2 regions of the Methylobacillus methanolivorans genome follow, and region 2 is predicted to be linked to the other one. Evidence: riboswitches for the same ligand, from Rfam matches in the RefSeq annotation. Region 2 holds a riboswitch; the other holds the start of a gene.
The links. A riboswitch is a leader RNA that binds a small molecule or an ion and turns the genes downstream of it on or off. The one in region 2 is predicted to bind cobalamin.
Positions count from the first base shown of each region.

Region 1: linked by a shared signal. The riboswitch ahead of nrdA (class 1a ribonucleoside-diphosphate reductase subunit alpha) and the one ahead of LG202_RS09555 (TonB-dependent receptor domain-containing protein) in region 2 are both predicted to bind cobalamin.

Region 1 is NZ_BAAILT010000002.1:414,699-418,117, forward strand. Features, by position in the region: gene metE (5-methyltetrahydropteroyltriglutamate--homocysteine S-methyltransferase) at 1-544, shown strand, start outside; gene LG202_RS03245 (thioredoxin family protein) at 541-864, opposite strand; cobalamin riboswitch at 1,054-1,278, shown strand; gene nrdA (class 1a ribonucleoside-diphosphate reductase subunit alpha) at 1,424-3,419, shown strand, end outside.
Region 2 is NZ_BAAILT010000003.1:137,072-140,490, forward strand. Features, by position in the region: gene LG202_RS09535 (DUF2237 family protein) at 1-213, shown strand, start outside; RNA gene ssrS (6S RNA) at 259-439, opposite strand; gene LG202_RS09545 (cell division protein ZapA) at 513-821, opposite strand; gene LG202_RS09550 (26S proteasome regulatory subunit family protein) at 818-1,018, opposite strand; cobalamin riboswitch at 1,136-1,353, shown strand; gene LG202_RS09555 (TonB-dependent receptor domain-containing protein) at 1,474-3,348, shown strand.

The sequences.
Region 1 (3,419 bases), on a different contig from region 2:
GCTTGCATTGGCAATACGCGACGAGGTGGATGACCTGCAACAGGCAGGTATTGGCATTATCCAAATCGACGAGCCAGCGCTGCGTGAAGGCTTGCCGTTACAACAGGCCGAATGGAAGCAATACCTGGATTGGGCAGTGAGGGCATTCAAGCTCAGTGCCAGCGTGGCTGAGGATGACACCCAAATCCACACGCATATGTGCTATTCCGAGTTCAATGACATCCTGCCTGCGATTGCAGCCATGGATGCCGATGTGATTACCATCGAGACTTCTCGTTCGCACATGGAGCTACTGGATGGCTTTGGCGAGTTTACTTACCCGAACGACATTGGCCCCGGTGTATACGATATTCATTCCCCTCGTGTGCCGACGATTGCTGAAATCGAGGCATTATTGCGCCGTGCGGCCAGTGTCGTGCCTCTTGCGCAGTTATGGGTTAACCCGGATTGCGGCCTCAAGACGCGCGGCTGGGCGGAAACACGTACTGCGCTGGACAATATGGTGAAGGTGGCAAAGCAGTTGCGCAACGAATTGGCTGCTTAATCAGGTGACAGGGTTGCCTGGAGTAGCGTGGTGATCGTTTCCACGCTTTCCGGCCGCACTACACGACCAATTTCTACGCCATTGTGCAGCAAGATCAGGGTGGGCCAAAGCTTGATGCGGAAGCTGCGGCCCAGCCGCTTGCCGGGGCCATCTTCTATGCGTTCGTGCCGCAACTTGGGGTGAGCCTGCAGCGCGGTGTTCAGCAGCGGCTGTGCACGCTGACAAAAGCCGCACCAACTTGCGCCAAATTCAAGCAATAACGCACCTGGTATCTGCTCAATCTCTGCACGGCTAGGTTCGGGAGTGGTGGCTGGTTTCATCGCTGGTCTTTATTTATTACTCATTTTTACGCGCCTGTCTTGGCGAAAATATCGTTTCATGATAGCTCAATTCATGATGCAGATATGGCTGGAAAATTCTTCAAAAAATTTCTCCTTAAAAATCCTGTATATACCTCAAAAAATCAATATATAGTGTTTTGTTGGCTACACAAGCACATTTTATTGCGCTATATTCCATCCCACTACGGTGTTCGACAGCGGTTCGATTTAGTCGGGAAAAGGGAATGTGGTCACGGGTTTATGCCTATTCAAGCCACAGCTGCCCCCGCAACTGTAACCGGAGAGTGGTATGCCATTTCAATTGTCACTGGGCCTGTGAGTGTAGGGCCTGGGAAGACCGGCCAACCACGGTGACCCGGAAGCCAGGAAACCTGCCGTAGATTATTTTCATAACGTTTGAGGCGGGGTGTCCTCAGCAAAAGCTATCGTGGCCAGTGCCGCGAAGCAGTTCATTTTGCTGACTCCATGCATGTAGGCTTGACCAGGAATCTGGTCGCCAAGGCATGGAGACACCTTGCTTCCTGACAGGGAGCCTTAGATGACAAAGTATGAATCCATGAATGCCACCAAGCGGGATGGTCGCCGTGAGCCGATCAACCTGGACAAGATCCATCGCGTGATCGATTGGGCGGCACAGGGACTGGACAATGTATCGGTATCGCAGGTCGAGCTGAAGTCGCACATCCAGTTCTATGACGGGATTCGTACCGATGTCATTCATGAAACCATTATCAAGTCCGCGGCTGACTTGATCTCGGAAGAGACGCCGGATTACCAGTACCTAGCTGCTCGCCTGTCCATCTTCCATTTGCGCAAGATCGCCTATGGTCAGTTTGAGCCACCGCACTTGTTTGACCATGTGACCAAGCTCACTGAAATGGGCAAGTACGACCAGCACCTGCTTGCCGACTATAGCCGCGCAGAGTTCGATGAGCTGAACGAGCATATCGACCACTGGCGCGATATGAATTTCTCTTACGCTGCCGTGAAGCAGCTGGAAGGCAAGTACCTGGTGCAAAACCGGGTGACCAAGAAAATCTACGAAAGCCCGCAATTCCTCTACATCTTGGTAGCGATGTGCCTGTTTGCCAAGTATGAAGGCAAGGCGCGCCTGGAATACATCAAGCGCTTCTACGATGCGGTATCTACCTTCAAGATTTCGCTGCCTACGCCCATCATGTCCGGTGTGCGTACGCCTACGCGCCAGTTCAGCTCCTGCGTTCTGATCGAATGCGATGACAGCCTGGATAGCATCAATGCGACTACCAGTGCGATTGTGAAGTATGTTTCGCAACGTGCCGGTATTGGCGTGAATGCAGGCCGCATTCGCGCTGTTGGTAGTGAAATTCGCGGTGGCGAGGCCCAGCACACTGGCTGCCTGCCGTTCTACAAGTTGTTCCAGGCCGCAGTGAAGTCCTGCTCGCAGGGTGGAGTGCGTGGTGGTGCAGCGACCTTGTTTTACCCGTTGTGGCACCTGGAAGTTGAATCGTTGCTGGTGTTGAAAAACAACCGCGGCGTGGAAGAAAACCGCGTGCGCCACCTTGATTACGGTGTGCAGATCAACCGCTTGTTGTATCAGCGCCTGATCAAGGGTGGCGATATCACTTTGTTCTCGCCGCACGATGTGCCTGGCCTTTATGACGCTTTCTTTGCCGACCAGGACGAGTTCGAGCGCCTGTATACGCAATACGAAGCTGATGACAGCATCCGCAAGCGTACCTTGCCAGCGGTGGATTTGTTCTCATTGCTGATGCAGGAGCGTGCTGGCACCGGTCGCATCTACATTCAGAACGTCGATCATTGCAATACTCATAGCCCGTTCAACCCCAAGTTGGCACCAGTGCGGCAATCCAATTTGTGCATGGAAATCGCGTTGCCAACGCATCCGCTGGACGACATCAATGACGAGCATGGTGAGATTGCATTGTGCACCTTGTCCGCCTTTAACCTCGGCGCGCTGGAAAACCTCGGCGAGCTGGAGGGCTTGGCCGACCTCGTGGTGCGTGCACTGGATGCATTGCTTGAGTACCAGGATTACCCGGTCAAGGCGGCGCTTAATGCCACTGACAAGCGTCGCTCGCTGGGCGTGGGCGTGATCAATTACGCTTATTACCTTGCCAAGAATAGCACTGGCTACACTGATGAAGCAGCGCTAGGCCTGACCCACCGTACTTTTGAAGCAATCCAGTATTATCTCTTGAAAGCTTCGGTACAGCTTGCGCGCGAATTCGGCCCTTGTGGTGCGTTTAATGAAACCACTTATGCGCAAGGCATCTTGCCGATCGATACTTACAAGAAAGACCTGGATGCAGTGTGCAATGAAGCACTGCAACTCGATTGGGAGCAATTGCGCAAGGATATCGTCGCCAACGGTTTGCGTAACTCCACACTCACTGCGCTGATGCCTTCCGAGACTTCCAGCCAGATCGCCAATGCGACCAACGGTATTGAGCCACCGCGTGGCCTGGTGTCGGTCAAGCAATCCAAGGATGGCATCCTGCGCCAAGTGGTGCCCGAGATTGAGCGCCTGCGGC
Region 2 (3,419 bases):
TTCTCCATCTCACGTGGTAATGACCTCAGTACTCCCAGGCCAGAATATGGCTTTCCTGGGTTGAAGCCTGGCGATCACTGGTGTCTATGCGCCTCGCGCTGGCACGAGGCTGCCGAAGCAGGCTATGCACCTCCCGTGATTCTGGAAGCATCGCATGAGCGTGCACTGGATATTGTCAGCCTGGCTGACCTGAAATACCACGCATTAAGATAAGGTGTACTGCAATGGCTTGGAGCTCAAGGCTTCAAGCATTAATGGGAGTTCCCCGCAAATGCCATCCGAACCGGCATCCTGAACCTGTACGGTTCAAGTGGTAACGACCTAAAGCTACGTTAGGTACACCCGCATCGGAGCGCGCACACTGTTACTTAACAGACCGAAACCAAAGCCAAATTTATGGTTCAAGGAATCTATGGCCCGAACAGCACCGCAGGGAACAAAGGGAAGAAGCCGGGATGATCCAGCTTCTGAAAACTTGTGGCAGTAATGCGGCCTATTGTCATACAACAGGCTTAAAACAGTTGGCTTTGCTCCTCGCCAACGACCGCATCAATCTGCTCCTGCATGGAAGTAATTCTACGCTTGAAATCGCCAATGTCAAAACCACCCGCATTGGCTGTCAATAACTCGTGAGCAATGTTAAGAGCCGCCATGATAGCGATTTTTTCTGCGCCTACTACCTTGCCCGTATCCCGGATTTCACGCATTTTCTTGTCGAGATAATCGACGGAACGTAATAAGGACTCGCGCTCATCTTCAGAACACGCAATGGTGAGCTCACGCCCCATGATGCTGACATCGACACCACGCACATTACTCATAGCGTTCCCTCTGGCAGACGCTCAATCACCGCCTGTAATTTCTGACCGGCAAGCTCCATATTGTCCTTCAATTGCTTGTTGTCATCCTGATAACGTCCAAGCTCTTGACGCAACTCCAGATTTTCTGCCCGCAACAATTGGCATAGCGATATCAGCTGCGAGAGCTTTTCTTCCAACGTGATCAAATCAGCATTCATGGCGCCACTATAATTGCAAAATCAGCACATGGTCAACTGCACCCAAGAATTTATGGCTTATTTACAACACCTTATATTAAAAACTTATTTCACCGCATAAAGTACGAATCATTTATAATCGGCGGCAAGTTTGAAGGTGTCCTTGGCCTGTTCATGGCGCAAGGGTGAAACTGGGAAACAGGTGCGCATTGTTTAAACCACTCGCAAATCCTGTGCTGCCCCCGCAACGGTAAGCAAGCCAGATATGTCAAATGCCACTGTGACGAGACGTCATGGGAAGGCGACGTATCATTGATCTTGCAAGCCCGGAGACCGGCCTCAAAACGAAAAGGAAGTGCTGCGGGGATGCGGCTGCTACCGATGCCGTCGGCTCACAATGGCTCACCTTCCCTGCACACTCCATTCATGACCAGCTCTTGCGGGGACGCGGGAGCTTTTTGGAGTTTGCAAATCTGATGTTTCGTTTTTCCCTGGGCACGCTTGCCCTTGCTTCTGTTTATTCCCTTCCCTTGATTGCCAATGCTGCCGATATCAAGGTGGAAGATACTATTGTCACGGCTTCGCGTACTGAACAAAAAAGCAGCGAAGTGATTGGTGACGTTTCTGTGATTAGCGCAGAACAGATACAAAAAGCCGGCCAAACCACGCTGGCTGAATTACTCGCCATGCAGCCTGGCATTGAAATGAGCAGCAACGGCGGTGTAGGAAAATCCACCGACATTTTCATCCGTGGCGCCAACTCTACCCATACTTTAGTATTGGTTGATGGCATACGCATCAGCTCTGCCACGACTGGTGCCACCGCTATCCAGCATATTCCATTAAGCCAAATCGAGCGTGTCGAAATTTTGCGCGGCCCAGCCAGCAGCTTGTATGGCGCTGATGCAATAGGCGGGGTGATCCAGATATTCACCAAACAAGGACAAGGTCAGCCCAAGTTCAACGCATCAGTGGGTTTAGGCACTTATGGCACGGCAATCGGTGAGGCCGGTGTCAGTGGCCGCATCGGCAATACCAGCTATAGCCTGCAAGGTGGCATGACTCATGTGCATGGCATATCCAGTGTACAAAACAAGCGTAACACTGCTTACAACGCTGATGCAGATGGCTACCGCAACCAGAATATAGCAGCCCGCATTACCCAGCACCTTACCGAGAACCATGAAATTGGCCTTAACATTCTGGTGACCGAAGGCCGTAACTTCTATGACTCTGGCTCTACCGTTGCAACAGGGCGCTACGACTACTACATGGATCAAACCCTATCCAGCTATACCGTGCACAGCAAGAATCGTTTCACTGATTTCTGGACAAGTACCTTCAGCATCGCGCGTAGCATAGATGATCTTTCGTCCTACACGAAGCGTCCAACATCAACGTCGGAAAGCATGATCAAGACAACGCAAGATCAATTCCTCTGGCAAAACGTCTTGACCAGCAAGGCAGGGACTTTCAACCTGGGTGTGGAACGTAGGGAACAAGAGGTTGAGTCAAACTCCACCACACCGTTGCGCGTCACCGAGCGGGATATTCAATCTTACCTGGCAGGCTGGCAACAGCGGTTTAATCAACACAGCGTACAAATCAATGTACGCAACGATGACAACTCGCAATTTGGCAATCGCACCACGGGTAACATTGGTTACGCTTACCAAATCAATCCGCAGTGGAAAGCAACTGCCAGCTTCGGCACCGCATTTGCCGCACCGACATTCAACCAGCTCTATGCTCCATCCTCCACGATTCGAGGCATTACTTATGCCAGCAATCCTGACCTCAAGCCAGAAGAGTCCCGGAACAAGGAAATCGGCCTGCTTTACGACAATGGCCGCGATCTCATCAGTGCCAGTTATTACCATAACGAAGTGGATGACCTGATTAGTCGCACAGCCATAGGTTCACTACAACGTACGGTCAATATCGACAAAGCGGTGTTGCGTGGCCTGACATTGAATGGCCGCACCAATCTCGCTGGCTTCAACATCAAGGCAAATGCTGATTTCCAGCGCCCTGAGAATGCTGCCAATGGCAATCTGCTACCACGTCGCGCTAAGGAGCATGGCATGCTGGCCATCGGCAGGTCATGGCAAAACTGGGAACTGGGCAGTGAAATCATCAGTACAAGCCATCGTTACAACGATGCTGAAAACACCGTGCGCATGTCCGGCTACACTCTGGTCAATCTGTATTCCCAATACCGTATCAACGACGACTGGTCACTGAATGCACGCATCAACAACCTGTTTGATCGCAAATATGAACTGGCCTATGACTATGCCACTTTCGGCACCAACCTGTTTGTATCAGTGCGTTACGCGCCATCGCTGTAGAACCAGATCGCTAGCTGTGGCCCACAGCCAGTAACAATCTCGGTAGGGCTGGAGCATTTCAGTTAAAATTC